Regions from separate parts of the Butyrivibrio sp. WCD2001 genome, predicted to be linked through region 2. Evidence: predicted binding sites of a transcription regulator. Region 2 holds the regulator's gene; the other holds the start of a gene.
What was found. The regulator HrcA, encoded in region 2, represses chaperone genes, less so after heat shock. The targets are predictions, from matches to a motif close to TGTTAGCACTCNNNNNNNNNGAGTGCTAACA.

Region 1: the regulator HrcA is predicted to act here: its motif matches at 4,173-4,203, upstream of G630_RS0114590 (co-chaperone GroES).

Annotation. Positions count from the first base shown of each region.
Region 1 is NZ_AUJZ01000020.1:16,389-24,729, forward strand. Features, by position in the region: gene G630_RS0114575 (response regulator) at 21-806, opposite strand; gene G630_RS23800 (response regulator transcription factor) at 817-1,839, opposite strand; gene groL (chaperonin GroEL) at 2,138-3,760, opposite strand; gene G630_RS0114590 (co-chaperone GroES) at 3,844-4,128, opposite strand; gene G630_RS0114595 (metallophosphoesterase family protein) at 4,285-5,181, opposite strand; gene G630_RS0114600 (hypothetical protein) at 5,312-5,611, shown strand; gene G630_RS0114605 (glycoside hydrolase family 3 protein) at 5,708-8,119, opposite strand; gene ppdK (pyruvate, phosphate dikinase) at 8,299-8,341, opposite strand, start outside.
Region 2 is NZ_AUJZ01000007.1:185,584-193,924, reverse strand. Features, by position in the region: gene G630_RS0108595 (pyridoxal phosphate-dependent aminotransferase) at 1-1,170, shown strand, start outside; gene G630_RS25025 (DUF6465 family protein) at 1,261-1,914, shown strand; gene hrcA (heat-inducible transcriptional repressor HrcA) at 2,118-3,149, shown strand; gene grpE (nucleotide exchange factor GrpE) at 3,169-3,849, shown strand; gene dnaK (molecular chaperone DnaK) at 3,977-5,857, shown strand; gene dnaJ (molecular chaperone DnaJ) at 5,952-7,130, shown strand; gene G630_RS0108565 (50S ribosomal protein L11 methyltransferase) at 7,233-8,294, shown strand; gene G630_RS0108560 (RsmE family RNA methyltransferase) at 8,302-8,341, shown strand, end outside.

The DNA.
Region 1 (8,341 bases), on a different contig from region 2:
TTTCATGCCCTCATCCGGCACTAGCGTGCAATTGCTTTCTGAATAGCAAAGTACTGATCAAGTTTATCTCGGAGGGCATCTCTTCCGATGCTCTTAAGAATATAATCCACCGGTTTCAGCCTCATAGCTGTCATGACACTCTCTCGGCTCTTTTGCCCTGTCAGGAACATTACCGGAAGTTCATCTGTTTCCGTATCACTTTTTAGCATTTCAAAAATTTGCGGCCCTGTGGTTATGGGCATCTGATAATCAAGCAACACAAGATCTGCTTTGTTAACCGTAAGCCAACGGATTGCCTTTATACCTGTATTAGCCATAACCACTTGATAGGAATCCTTAAGCCAGTCACGAATCATCTGCATATAGGCCACATCATCATCCACTATAAGCACGACTTTTCGTGTCTGCTGCAACATTCTCTGACTAAATACATCCGACACTGTATCCAGGAACGCCTTCATATCCAAGGGACGTTCAAACCAAGCTGTGATGCACCTTCCCGGTATGGTTTTAATAGCTTCATTGTACTCTTCATGCTTACCAATCAAAATAAGACTTTTTTCCTTCTCCATGCAAAGGTCTTTTAAATATACCAGGAATGAAGCACTATCAGAAACAGTCTCATCCATATAATAAACTATGAGCTCGCAGCTCTCAGTATTGCTTTGTAGCTTTTTCATATCAATCGGTATGTATTTGCTAACACATCCTATTTCAGCAAGCTTCATTTCCATTCCGTGCACCGAAAATGTTTCCTGCGAGCTTAAAATAACCACGTTTTCCTTACCCATTTTTTCCTTACCCATTTGAACCCCCTCAGATGGCATTGGTAATATTACGAATTTCATCCCACTCAAGACTATTCAGATAGATTTTTATCGAAGATATTTTCTTATAGTCTTCAGGCTTTAAAGCACGTTTCATAAGAGAATCCACTATTGACTGAACTATATCAAAGTCTTCTTCTATAGCAAACTCTCTTATTGCCATAAGTGCATCCTGGACCTCCTCATCAGATATTTCTTCCTTCTCCTCCTCTTTTGTCCGATCCAAAAGTGCTTTCTCATGCCTTCTGCATTCTTCAATAAAAGCGATATGATTATTCTTTATAAACTCAATGTTATTTTCATTCGCTGCGTTTTCCATCTCTAAGGCCTTAGCTGATAAAGTCATACATCCTATTATTCTGGATGTACTTTTAAGCCCGTGAGCTTTAATCGTATAATTCTCTATGTCACCTTCTGCAAAACACTTTTCAAGTATTTCAATATTATTCGAAATATGTCTTATAAAAATATCGATTGATGAAAGATATGCCTCGGCAGAAGCACAGTTTTTTATCCCCTCCCGGGCATCGATCAGCGGTTCTTCAATTATCCATTCGGGAAGTTTTTCAAGTTCCCGGTCTATAAATTCATTGTCCTTTGGATCTGTTTTTGAAATATCTGCATTATCATTATCTGAGACTGTTTTACCGGCTGCATTGTCAAAAACACTGTTTACTCTTGAAAGAAGTTCATCGGCCCTGACCGGTTTTTTAATATAATCGGCCGCGCCCATTTCAAGTCCTTTATTCTCGCTCTCTTTACTGTCATCGGAAGTAAGAAAAATAAATGGAACATTCACTCCTGCCTTGGACTTTATCAGTCTCTGCAATTCATAGCCTGACATAGAAGGCATCTTAATATCCGAGATAACCATATCCGGAAGGCTTCTTACGAACAGTTCAACAGCAGCTTCTCCGGAATCAACCAGGATAGTCTCATAATCATTCTTAAGTGCACGATCCGCTATCTTCAGCATCATAAGTTCATCGTCAACTATCAGTATCTTCTTCACTTCGAACCTCCAAGTTTGCTCTCACCAAGACACCATCGTCTACCTGAGCTTACAGGAAAATCATTTTTCCGCGGATGTCCCCACTGTGTACATAGAATCCCTACATTATAAATATTTTAGCTTTATATGAACAAAAAAACTATTAACTGCATATTAAATATGTACCAATATAATGAATTTGCTGTAAATCAAAAAGGAAGACAATCTATTTCGAATAAATCGATAGACTGTCTTCCTATTTTTTTAGATAATGCGATCTATATCTAATTTAACATTATGGTTGATTCATCCTTATGGATTACATCATTCCCATTCCTGCACCGCCTGCAGGCATCGGAGGTACGGGCTCCTTGATTGTAGCAACAGCTGCCTCAGTTGTAAGGAAGCTTGATGCAACAGATGTAGCATTCTGAAGGGCACTTCTTGTAACCTTTGCAGGGTCAATGATACCATCCTTGATCATATCAACGTACTCCTCTGAGTATGCGTTGAATCCAATTCCCTTCTTGGACTCCTTAACCTTATTAACAATTACAGATCCGTCAAGACCGGCATTGTTTGCAATATGGTAAAGAGGAGCTTCGAGTGCCTTAAGAACTACCTTAGCACCTGTCTTCTCATCACCCTCAAGTGAAGCTGCTACCTTCTCAACATCCTTGCAAGCATGAATGTATGCACTACCACCACCAAAGATGATACCTTCCTCAACAGCTGCTCTTGTAGCATTGAGAGCATCCTCCATACGATACTTAGCTTCCTTCATCTCTGTCTCTGTAGCAGCACCTACTCTGATAACTGCAACACCGCCGGCGAGCTTAGCAAGTCTCTCCTGAAGTTTCTCTCTATCAAAATCAGAAGTTGTGTCATCAATCTGCTTCTTGATCTGAGCAACTCTTGCCTGAATGTCGCCCTTATTGCCAAGGCCATCAACGATTGTTGTCTTCTCCTTCTCAACCTTGATGCTCTTAGCACGACCAAGATCATCCATTGTAGTATCCTTAAGCTCAAGACCAAGGTCAGAGCTGATAACCTTACCACCTGTAAGAATAGCGATATCCTCAAGCATAGCCTTTCTTCTGTCACCATAGCCGGGAGCCTTAACAGCAACTACATTGAAGGTTCCGCGGAGCTTGTTAACGATAAGAGTTGTAAGAGCCTCACCGTCAACGTCCTCAGCGATGATAAGAAGCTTAGAACCTGTCTTAACAATCTGCTCAAGAAGAGGAAGAATATCCTGGATATTGGAAATCTTCTTATCTGTGATGAGTATGAAAGGATCATCAAGGTTAGCTTCCATCTTGTCCATATCTGTAGCCATGTAAGCTGAGATATAACCACGATCAAACTGCATACCTTCTACAAGATCAAGCTCTGTGAGCATTGTCTTGGATTCCTCAATTGTGATAACGCCATCATTGGAAACCTTCTCCATAGCGTCAGCGATCATCTGACCAACTTCATCATCACCTGATGAAACAGCGGCAACTCTCATGATCTGATCCTTGCCCTTAACCTTTGTAGCCATCTTGCTGATAGAAGCTACTGCTGCATCTGTAGCCTTCTTCATGCCCTTTCTAAGAACAATAGGGTTAGCTCCTGCTGCAAGGTTCTTAACACCTTCATTGATCATAGCCTGTGCAAGTACTGTAGCTGTTGTTGTACCGTCACCTGCTACATCGTTAGTCTTTGTAGCAACTTCCTTAACAAGCTGAGCGCCCATGTTCTCATAAGCATCCTCAAGCTCGATCTCTTTTGCGATTGTAACACCGTCGTTTGTGATTGTGGGTGCACCATAGCTCTTATCAAGAACTACATTTCTTCCCTTAGGTCCGATTGTTACTCTTACTGTATCTGCAAGCTTATTAACGCCTTCTACCATAGCTGTGCGGGCGTCAGCACCGTACTTAATTGTCTTTGCCATTTTTATATGCCTCCGTATATTGTTTTTCCCCTCATCCGCCCTTCGGGCACCTTCTCCCCAAGGAGAAGGCATAGATGAGATAATTACTTAATGATAGCGAGTATATCGTTCTGCTTAACAATGATGTAGGTAACGTCGTCGAGCTTAACCTCTGTTCCTGCATACTTGGAATAGATAACGTTGTCACCCTTCTTTACCTGCATCTTCACTTCCTTACCATCAACGACTCCGCCGGGGCCTACAGCGATAACCTCTGCCTGCTGCGGCTTCTCCTTCTCTGCACCGGGAAGTACGATTCCTGACTTAGTTGTCTCCTCAGCTTCAAGCGCCTTAAGTACGACTCTGTCTGCAAGTGGTTCTAACTTCATTTTTTTTGCCTCCTTATATCTTCAACATATTATTGACTTTTTATTGTTAGCACTCATATGATTCGAGTGCTAATCACCAAGAAATATATTACCACACACGATAAAAAATGCAATACCCACATGTGAATATTTGCAGAAATGCAAAGAAATAGTGTTTTAATTATTATGCTTTGGGCGCGGGATATCCTTGCCCGACAAATCCACATAGTTTTCCTTAAGAGCCTCTGCCCAGTACTGCTCAGGTATTGCCGGCCATCTTACCATTCCCCTGTCCTCCTCACAAAGCTTCATCGCCTGTAGAAGAATGGATTCGCTTAGATCCACACCGGTTCTGATTGTATGCATAGTTATTGCCGCCCATGCAGGTGCATATTCCATAAGACCGCTTGACTGAAATTCCTTAAGGATTTCATGCCTGTCATATTTTACCTGTACCAGTTCTTCCTCCCAACCGGTCTTACCGCTGTGGATAATGGCGAACTCAGCATAGCAGTTCTTATTTCTGGGAAGTCCCATAGCTCCGGGATTCACCGCTCTTTTTTCTCTGTATAAAAAGCACTCCTGTACATGAGTATGTGCATGCAGGAGCATGTTTGTTTTTATTTTATTAAGTGTGCGCTTGGTGTTTCTCTTATCCCCGAATAGAAGTTCCGACGCATTTGACGGTGATCCGTGACAATATTCAAAGCCTGCCGAACCTTCCGGATTCCATATTCCGTAAATCGGAAGTTCCTCAAACAGATTAAAATCCTTCTCTGTCAATTGCTCATATGTATAAAGAAGAGCGCCGCTTCCTGAACCTTTCATCCAACCGTTCTCACCGGATTTTCTGTAATTCAGCATGCTTTCCTCGCGATTTCCGCGAACAGTATAGCACGTGAAATACTGTCTGAGCACATATATGAGATCCATTGTCTTTCTTACGCCCGGGCAATCCGAAATATAATCTCCAAGTAAAATGTAATTAGTTATCCCCTTCCCCATGCAATAATCTATACAGGCCTGAAGGGCTGAGTGATTTCCATGAATATCACCGAATACTGCAATATCCAATAGTTTCTCCAATCTATTCTCAAGTTTTTTATATTTTTATAATAAGTAGTTAATAGTCAAAAAATAACCTCTGTGCGAAAATATATTCATAAGTTGGTTCAATAATCGCATCTTCGAATGGAGGTTAATTATGGCAGACAATCGTGAAGATTTAATCCGTTCTCTGGCAGGTGTCATGGGCATGAGTGGAGAAGCAAAGAAGAAAGATTCTCACTTTGACCCCTCAACCGGTACACTTTATTGCGGGAGTAAAGTCTTTTCACAAAGTGATATTGCCGAGGCAAAGAAATTCTGTGAAACCAACATGAAAAAGATGGCTGATATAGGCGACAATGCCGCAATGTATTATGAAATTGCTGCATCTGCCGTTGAACTTCTTGAGCAGGACAGTGTTAAAAACGGCGGAAAAGTTGTTGTGAAGGATTCATGAGGTGACCCCCATCCGTCAGCTTCGCTGCCACCTTCCCCCATGGGGGGAAGGCTTTTTTATATCACTATCACCTCCCTTGGGGGAAGGCATTTTTATTTAATCAATTCTCAGTATTAATGTAAGGATATTCTTAGCTGCCATGTTTAGTTCATCTCGTGTGATGGCGCCTTTTTCAAGAGCAGCTATTATTCTGTCCGGATATCCGCATCCCATCTTCATATCATTTCCGGCCTTACATTCTTTATAATTCTCGCCGTGGGTCCACCAGTCGGTAGTAACCATACCATCAAAGCCCCATTCTCCGCGAAGAATTCCATTTATCATATCCTCGTTTTCCGAAGCGCGTCTTCCATTTATGATATTGTAGGATGTCATTATGCTCCAGGGATGAGCCTCTTTAACAACAATTTCAAAACCCTTTAAGTAAATCTCACGGATTGCCCTCTCAGATGCTCTTGAATCACTGTCCTTTCTATTGGTCTCTTTATTATTCAGAGCAAAATGCTTTATTGTTGCAGCAATATGGTTACTCTGAATTCCACGTACCATTCCGGCAGCCATCTTTCCGGTTAGGAGTGGATCTTCTGAATAATACTCAAAGTTTCTGCCGCAAAGAGGCGATCTGTGAATATTCATTGCAGGTGTCAGCCATACTCCGATGTTATTCTCCTTAACCTCTTCTCCTCCGGCAATTCCAACCTTCGTTGCCACTTCCGGATCCCAGGTACATGCAAGCAGTGTTGCACATGGGAAAGCTGTTGTCTTAACACCAACATGAGGCTGAATTCTTAGGCCGGCAGGTCCATCAGCTGTCATAACATTAGGAATACCAAATTCATTATTATTTCCGTATCCAAAGGTATTGGCCACACCAGTATTTGGCTGTCCTCCTACAAGCCATGCCAGATCTTCATCCGATAATCCTTCTATGAATTTATCAATAGAAATTTTCCCTGTGAAAACATCGATAAACTGAGGTTTGTCTGCGGGCTTATAACGGTTCACGGACTTTTCAGGTCTAATTGCAGGTGACATACCTTCCAGTTCATCTTCGGAAAGAGGTGTAAGCTCATTCTCATTATATTTAGAAGCATCTCCCTGCTCTAACATTTCATATGTACCGTCCGCAAGAAGTCTCTTCTTTAAAGCAACAGGAGCCATCTTCTGGGTGAGCTGGCACACAATCTTATTATCATCAAGGACATATTCCTGCTCAGCAGATCTTGCATTTCTTACATCTGTCCCTACAAAAAATTTATATCTTCCCTTTTCAAGGACGTAAGCAGACTTCTGAATCTTTCCAAGGTCATCATAGGATGCAAAAACATCAACAGGAAATTCAACTACTACCCTCTGTGTCTGTCCGGGCTCAAGTAAAGCAGTCTTTTTAAAACCTACAAGTGTTTTCTCAGGTTTTCCGAGCTTGCCCTGCGGCGACGAAACATAGATCTGAACCACTTCTTTTCCTGCATATTGACCATTGTTTGTCACATTTGCCTTCACAGTGATTATGCCGTCGTCTTCTCTTATTTTGACGCGGCTTACGCTAAAGTCCGTGTATGAAAGACCATATCCGAAGGGATATATTACCTTATCGGATGCATCCTTGATTGTCTCAAAATATCTATAGCCTACATAGATATCCTCTTCGTATTCAACATAATCATCAGAATCATGGAAATGTTCTGTTCCCGGATAATCAGAGAGGTTCCTCGCAAAGGTATCCGCCAGTTTACCACTGGGATTCCCAAGTCCACATAAAAGCTCAGCTGTAGCAAGGCCGCCTTCCATGCCGCCCTGCCATGCGATAAGAGCAGCGTCTATGTCCTTGCTGTCTTTAATCCATGAAACATCAAACATGCCGCCGATATTCAATACTATAACAGTTTTCTCGAAAGCCTTACTTACAGAATTGATTAACTCCTCTTCAGCCTTTGAAAGATAAAAGTCACCTCTTTCAAAAATGCCATTTGTCATATCTATTAGGGGCTGATCCACTCCCTTAAAAGTGCGATCGATTACCTTATCACTCTTTCTGTCCCAACCTTCACCCGAATATCTGCTGATTGAAATAATTGCAGTATCAGTAAACGCTTTTGCCTTAGTCAGAATATCCTCAGGAAGCGCGGGCTCTGCTATAAGTCCCGGCATCTTGCCTTCCTTATATAATCCTTTTACATAATCCTCATAAAAATCAATAGAATCTTCGAAAAGAGAAACCCTCGCTCCAAGTTTCTTAAATCCCTCAGCGAGGTTTGTAACGTAGGGAACGGTAACATCACCTGATCCGCCGCCTCCCTTTACATAATCTATCGTTGCTTTTCCAAAAAGAGCGACCTTTTGTCCTCTTGCAAGAGGCAGTATACTCTTTTCATTTTTTAAAAGAACCATACCTTCTTTTGCAGCATTCTTAGAAATCGCTATATGCTCAGCAGAAGCAGTAACCTTATTTCCATCCTCTCCTAAAGGAAGATTCGGATGATACATTATTCTGGACCATTTTCCCATTGCATAACCTCCATAAGCTTTTCATAAAAAGTATATATGCAATTATTATAGCTGTATTTCATGTATGTTTAAATACACATTTACACCTAAAAAAAGATTCCCCTCTTGCATTAAACAAAAGGGGAATCTCTTATATTTTACTCATTCACACCGAACAAGTTTTAAGCCTTAGGCAAAAATTACTTGTTTGCGATAGCTGCCTGAGCTGCTGCAAGTCTTGCA
Region 2 (8,341 bases):
GCGGCGGTAAAAATGTCCCCGACCACGGCTCTCTTCGGAAAGGTGGAGGAGCTTAGGCGGAAGGGAGAGGACATAGTTTCTCTCAATGTGGGCGAGCCCGATTTCCCTACGCCGGACAATATCAAAGAAGCGGGAATACGGGCAATCAATGAGAATTTCACCAAATACACCACCGGAAACGGTATCGCACCGCTTCGGGAGGCGATAATCGAGAAGATGAAAAAGGACAACGGCGTCACCTATGAGATGAATGAGGTGGCGGTGACCGTCGGTGCGAAGCAGGCGCTGTTTGGTGCGCTGTGCGCTGTTGCGGGCGAGGGTGATGAGGTCATAATCCCCATTCCGTGCTATGTCAGCTATCCCGATATGGTAGCTCTTGCGGGCGCAAAGCCCGTTCTTGTGAAGAGGAAGGACGATTTTTCTCTTGATCTTGAAGCCATTGAGAGTGCGATAAACGAACGCACCAAGGCTGTTATAATATGTACCCCGGACAATCCCACCGGCAAGGTTTACGGCGAGGATGAGCTGAAGGGGCTCTCTGACCTTGCAATCAGCAGGGATATCTTTGTTATTTCCGATGAAATTTATGAAAAAATAATATACGGTGAGAATCGCCACAAAAGCATTTCTGCGTTTGAGGGGATGAAGGACAGGACTATCGTGGTTAACGGTTTTTCCAAGACATACTCCATGACTGGCTGGAGACTTGGGTACGTCTGCGGCAGAGCCGATGTTATTGGCGCTGCGGTGAAGGTGCAGAGCCAGACAACTACCACACCTCCGAGCATCTCACAGTATGCGGCGGTCGAGGCACTTTGCGGGCCCCAGGATTCTGTCGAGCTCATGAGATCAGAGTTTGAGAAGCGCAGAGATTTTGTTCAGGAAAAACTGCGAGGGATACCCGGTGTCATTTGCCATGAGATCCAGGGAGCTTTCTATGCGTTCTTCGATATCCGTGCTTTTCTCGGAAAAGAATACGAGGGTTACGGAATTATAGATGACGATACACGATTATGCGAATATTTGTTGGAAAAATACGGTGTTGCCATGATGCCCGGAAGTGCCTATTTTGCCCCAGGATTCGTGAGAATTTCGTTTGCGTCCTCCATGGAAGTGCTTAAAAAGGCGCTTTCAAGAATAGAATCTGGTCTAAAAGCGCATAAATGTTGACTTTTTTTAGAATATGTACTAAACTCAAAAACGTAATGATAAATTTGCAAAAACGCATAACACGCGTTCCTTACGGAAAGAGAGGGAGATATGGCTGAAGACAAGTTGAGAGAAGCAGCTTTAAAGCCGATTGCGACTATCAAGAAACCGGTAATTGCTGCAGAAAAGAAGGATGAAGTAAAGCCTGCTGAGGCAGAGGCACCTAAGGCTGAGGAGAAGAAGGCTACAGCAGCTAAGAAGCCCGCAGCAAAGAAGGCAGCAGCTAAGAAGCCCGCAGCAAAGAAGGCTACAGCAACTAAGGCAGCAGCTAAGAAGACTGAGACCAAGGCAGCTGATAAGAAGGAAGAGAAGAAGCCCGCAGCAAAGAAGCCTGCAGCAAAGAAGGCAGCACCTGCTAAAAAGGCTACAGCAACCAAGGCAGCAGCCAAGAAGACTGAGACTAAGGCAGCAGCTAAGCCAGCAGCAAAGAAGCCTGCAGCAAAGAAGGCTACAGCAGCTAAGAAGCCAGCAGCAAAGAAGACAACAGCTGCAAAGGCTCCTGCAACAAAGACAAATATCGTTCTTCAGTATGCTGATAAGAGCGTTACATATGACACCTTTATCGAGAATGCCAAGAATGTATGGCAGTATGATATGGGAAGAAAAGTTTCCGAGATCAAGACTCTTGAGCTTTATGTAAAGCCCGAAGAGGAAAGAGTATACTTCGTTGTTAACGGCGAGGTTCATGCTGATTTTGGGATGTGATAAACAAGGATGGAAGGTCCCGGCCTGGCAAGCTTGCTTGCTGCAGGCCGGGACTTTATCACATATATGTAGATTATTCGTCCCCAGGGAGAAATCCTTGGGGTTTTTTATTGACATTAATAATTTATAGTGGTAATTTATTCTCAGAAGATGTTAGCACTCAATGACGTTGAGTGCTAACACATCAAAAAAGGAGGTTTGTGATGCAACTGGATGACAGAAAAAAGAAAATACTGCATGCAATTGTTCGCAATTACCTCGAGACAGGCGAGCCAGTGGGCAGTAGGACGATTTCCAAGTACACGGATCTTAATCTCAGTTCGGCTACCATCAGAAACGAGATGGCGGATCTTGAGGAGATGGGACTTATATTGCAGCCTCATACTTCCGCGGGACGTATTCCGTCAGATCAGGGCTACAGAGTTTATGTAGATGAGATGCTCGCTGAGAAGGAACAGGAAGTTGAGAACATGAAGGAGATGCTTCTGGATAAAGAAGAGAAGCTTGAGAAGCTCCTTAAGCAGGTTGCCAAGACCCTGGCGGTTGATACCAACTACGCTTCGATGATCTCAGCACCCATGATCAGAAGGAATAAGCTGAAATTCGTACAGCTTTCCAGAGTGGATGAGGAACACATTCTTACCACTATAGTAATAGAAGGAAACGTAATTAAGAACCGAATGGTTGAGGTGGAGCAGGAGCTTTCCGAAGCGGATATGCTTAAGCTCAATATCCTGCTTAATACCAGACTTGCAGGACTTTCCGTAGAGGACATTAACCTCGGACTTATAACTGCGATGAAGCAGGAGGCGGGTATCCACAGCGAGATAATCGACAAGATACTCGATACAGCCGGAGATGCCATTACGGAGGATGAGGACCTTCAGATTTACACCAGCGGTGCGAACAACATTTTCAGATATCCCGAGCTTGCTGATAAGGAGAGAGCAAGTGACCTCATAACCACTTTTGAGGATAAGAGCGATCTTACAAGTATCGTTGAGAATGCGCTTCAGTCCTCCTCAGAGGAGACAGGTATACAGGTTTACATCGGTAATGAGTCTCCGGTTCAGTCCATGAAGGATTGCAGCGTTGTAACAGCGACCTACGATCTCGGAGAGGGCATGAGAGGAACGGTAGGAGTTATCGGACCTAAGCGAATGGATTACGACAAAGTTGTCGGAGCACTTAAGAATATGATGAGAGCTCTGGATGATTTATATAAAAAAGAATAGAACCATAAGGAGTATTTAAGTGAGTAAGGAAGTTAAGAAGGATACAAATACAGTGTCCGGTAAGAAAACTGCAAAGGAACTTCAGCAGGAAGTTGCCGAGAAGGCTAAAAAGGTAGCTGATGCAGCAAACAAGGTTGCCGAGGCCGCAGAGGAAGAGGCTGCCGAAGCTGTAGCAGAGGCCGCTGAGAGCGTAGAAGGTGCCGAGAACACTGAAAACGCCGAGGGTGAGAAGAAAGGTCTTTTCGGTAAAAAAGAAAAGAAGAACCCTTACAAAGAAAAGTTCGAAGAGATGCAGGATAAATACATGCGCCAGCTTGCTGAGTTTGAGAACTTCAGAACAAGAACCGACAGAGAAAAGGCGCAGATGTTCAACCAGGGAGCATCCAGTGTACTTGAGAAAATTCTCCCTGTTGTAGATAACTTCGAAAGAGGACTTGCTGCTGTCCCTGAAGAAGAGAAGAATTCCGCTTTTGCAGACGGAATGAATATGATATACAAGCAGCTTATGAAGCAGATTGAGGATCTTGGTGTAACTCCCATCGAAGCCGTTGGAAAGGAATTTGATCCTAATTTCCACAACGCTGTAATGCAGGTTGAGAGCGAAGATGTCGAGGAAGGATTCGTGGCACAGGAGCTTCAGAAGGGTTATATGTATCACGACACAGTGCTCAGACACAGCATGGTTGCCGTTGCTAAGTAATCACTTAGCGAGGTTTTGCCGAGCTTAGTGTACTACTTAGTTCTGTCGAACACGAAGTGTGAGAGCAGAACTTCATTAGATTTTTATTGTTAATTATTCATTAGTTTTATAAACGGAGGAAAATAAAATGAGTAAGATCATAGGTATCGATTTAGGAACAACCAACAGCTGCGTAGCTGTTATGGAAGGTGGTCAGCCCACCGTTATCGCTAACGCTGAGGGTGCAAGAACAACACCTTCAATTGTAGCTTTCACAAAGAATGGCGAGCGTCTCGTAGGTGAGCCCGCTAAGCGTCAGGCAGTAACAAACGCTGAGAACACAATCTCATCAATCAAGAGAGATATGGGTACAGACAACGGCCGCACAATCGACGGCAAGAAGTATTCACCTCAGCAGATTTCAGCTATGATTCTTCAGAAGCTGAAGGCAGACGCAGAACAGTATCTCGGCGAAAAAGTAACAGAGGCAGTAATTACAGTTCCCGCATACTTCAATGACGCACAGCGTCAGGCTACAAAGGATGCAGGTAAGATTGCAGGTCTTGAAGTAAAGCGTATTATCAACGAGCCTACAGCAGCAGCTCTTGCTTACGGTCTTGATAACGAAAAAGAGCAGAAGATCATGGTATACGACCTTGGTGGTGGTACCTTCGACGTATCAATCATCGATATAGGTGACGGTGTTATCGAAGTTCTTTCAACAAACGGTGACACACACCTCGGTGGTGACGACTTTGACCAGAAGATCATCGACTGGATGGTATCTGAGTTCAAGGCTAAGGAAGGAGTAGACCTTTCAAGCGATAAGATGGCTATGCAGAGACTTAAGGAAGCAGCTGAGAAGGCTAAGAAGGAACTTTCTTCTTCTACAACAACCAACATCAACCTTCCTTTCATTACAGCTACAGCAGAAGGCCCCAAGCACTTTGATATGGATCTCACAAGAGCTAAGTTCGAGGAGCTTATTCACGACCTCGTAGAGAGAAGTGCTATTCCGGTACAGAACGCTATGAAGGATGCAGGTCTTAACTATTCAGACCTTGGAAAAGTTCTCCTTGTAGGTGGTTCAACACGTGTTCCCTGCGTAGTTGAGAAGGTTAAGCAGCTCACAGGACATGAGCCTTCAAAGAACCTTAATCCCGATGAGTGCGTAGCAGTAGGTGCAGGTATCCAGGGTGGTAAGCTTGCAGGCGATACAGGTGCAGGCGATATCCTTCTTCTTGATGTAACACCTCTTTCACTTTCAATCGAGACAATGGGTGGTGTTGCTACAAGACTTATCGAGCGTAACACAACTATTCCTACAAAGAAGAGCCAGGTATTCTCAACTGCAGCTGATAACCAGACAGCCGTTGATATCAACGTTCTTCAGGGTGAGAGACAGTTCGCTAAGGACAACAAGTCACTCGGACAGTTCCGTCTTGATGGAATCCCTCCGGCAATGAGAGGTGTTCCGCAGATCGAGGTTACATTTGATATCGATGCAAACGGTATCGTTAACGTATCCGCTAAGGATCTTGGAACAGGTAAAGAGCAGCACATCACAATCACAGCTGGCTCCAACATGTCTGACGAGGATATCGATAAGGCTATCAAGGAAGCTGCTGAGTACGAAGCTCAGGATAAGAAGCGTAAGGAAGGCATTGACGCTAGAAACGAAGCTGATTCCTTCGTATTCCAGACAGAGAAGGCTATTCAGGAAGTTGGCGACAAGATCGATCCTTCTCAGAAGCAGACTGTAGAGGATGATCTCAAGGCTCTCAAGGATACTCTTGAGCAGACTAAGGATCGTGAGCTTACAGACAGCGAGATCGACACAATCAAGAGCCAGAAGGAGAAGCTCATGACTGATGCTCAGGCTCTCTTCGCTAAGGTTTATGAGAGTGCTCAGGGCGCAGCAGGTGCTCAGGGTGCAGGCCCTGACATGAGCGGCATGGGCGGCTCAGCTCAGAGCTCAGATGCAGGTAATGCAGACGACGTAGTTGACGGCGACTACAGAGAGGTTTAATCCGTTTTATAAAACTTTAATAATATAAATATTGCTAATGCCCAATACATCAGATAAGATGTATTGGGCAATTAGCGTAAATTAGGAGAGACACATGGCAGATCAGAAGCGCGATTATTACGAGGTCCTTGGCGTTAGCAAGGGAGCCAGTGATGATGAAATAAAAAAAGCATACCGTGTGCTTGCAAAGAAGTACCATCCGGATATGAACCCCGGAGATGCAGCTGCAGCAGACAAGTTCAAGGAGGCATCCGAGGCGTATGCGGTTTTGAGCGATCCTGAGAAGAGACGTCAGTATGATCAGTTCGGTCACGCTGCATTTGAGGGCGGTGCCGGCGGATATGGCGGATTCGACTTCGGTGGAGCAGACTTTGGCGATATATTCGGTGATATATTCGGAGATTTCTTCGGAGGCGGCAGAAGGAGCCAGGGTGCGAGGAGCGGCCCTGCAAAGGGAGCAAATATTCGTGCCAGCGTTCGTATAACCTTTGAGGAAGCAGTTTTCGGATGTGAGAAGGAACTGGAACTTAGACTTAAGGATCCCTGCCCGACCTGTAAGGGAACCGGTGCTAAGCCGGGAACAACAGCTCAGATGTGTCCTAAGTGCGGTGGTAAAGGTCAGGTTGTATTCACACAGCAGTCCTTCTTCGGCACAGTCAGAAATGTTCAGACATGTCCCGACTGTAACGGAAGCGGTAAGGTAATTAAGGATAAGTGTACCGATTGTGGCGGAACAGGATATGTTGCAAGCAACAAGAGAATTCAGGTTTCAATCCCCGCAGGTATTGATAACGGACAGAGCGTTCGTATCCGTGAAAAGGGTGAGCCCGGCAGAAACGGCGGACCGAGAGGTGATCTTCTTGTAGAAGTTATCGTACAGGATCATCCTATTTTCCAGAGACAGGATTATGATATTTTCTCAACAGTTCCTATGTCTTATGCAATAGCAGCACTGGGCGGAACGGTTGCTATAGATACCGTTGACGGCAAGGTGCTCTATGATGTTAAGGCAGGTACTCAGACAGATACGAGAGTAAGACTTCGCGGAAAGGGTGTTCCGACACTCAGGAACAAGGATGTAAGAGGTGACCATTATGTTACTCTTGTAGTTCAGGTTCCGGATAAACTCTCCAAGGAAGCGAAGGAGCTCCTTAAGCAGTTTGATGAGAAGACCGGAGACAGCTTACACGCTGCCGACAGTATTTCCGGAGATAAGGATGGAAATGATGATGGCGGTAAGAAAAAGGGCGGATTTTTCGGTAAGAAGAAATAAAACATAATTACAGAGCGGGGAGTACAAGCTCCCCGCTATTTCTGTTATTGTACTTATATATACTTTTCCTGAAAATAGATTAGAAAAGAGCGGAGTAAAACTATGAAGTGGATGCGTTTTAGAATCAGAACGAATGAAGAGTCAGAGGATATCATTGTCAGCAGTATGATGGATATCGGTCTTGAAGGTGCGCAGATAGAGGATAATGCCCCTCTCACAGCTGCCGACAAGGAGCAGATGTTTACGGATGATCTTCAGGATGCGGATGACGAGGAGACAGGTGTTGACAGCTGCGCGGTTATAGCTCCGGGTGAGGAGGGTGTTGCATATCTGAACTTTTTCCTCGAAGTCGATGATGACAATATGCTGACCGTCCACGAGTACGATGAAAACGGTGAAGAGGTCGAAGCTAAGAAGACACCCGATCAGATAAAGCAGGAGATCAGGGGAGTTCTCGATGAGCTTTCAAGCTTTTCCGATATAGGCGACGGAACGATTTCCGTTGATGTGACTGAGGATATCGACTGGATTAACAACTGGAAGCAGTATTTCCATAAGTTCCTGGTGGATGATGTTCTGGTAATACCTTCCTGGGAGACTCCCGACGAGGAGGATAAGAAAAAAGCGAACATCACACTTCATATTGATCCCGGAACCGCGTTTGGTACAGGAATGCACGAGACCACTCAGCTTTGCATAAGGGCTCTTAGGAAATATATGACTCCCGAAGCAGAGGTGCTCGACATCGGAACCGGAAGCGGAGTGCTATCCATTCTTGCAATGAAATTCGGAGCAGGCCACTGCGTTGGAACAGACCTTGATCCCTGCTCAGAGCCGGCAGTTGACGACAACAAGAAGAACAATGACATCGCAGATAAGGATTTTGATCTTATAATCGGCAATATTATAGATGACGAGAAGGTTCAGGACCAGGTTGGCAAGGAGAAGTATGACATCGTCGTAGCCAATATCCTTCCCTACGTTCTTGTTCCGCTCACACCCATCGTTCCCGGCCTTCTGAAAACCGGCGGCATTTACATTACCTCCGGAATCATTGAAGCTAAGGAAGATGTTATCAGAAAGGCTCACGAGGACGCCGGCCTTGATATTATCGAGGTCTGCAAGCAAGGCGAGTGGGTCAGTGTAATTTCCAAGAAGAATTGAGGGGCCTATGTACCATTTTTTTGCAAGCAGCACCCAACTTATAGACA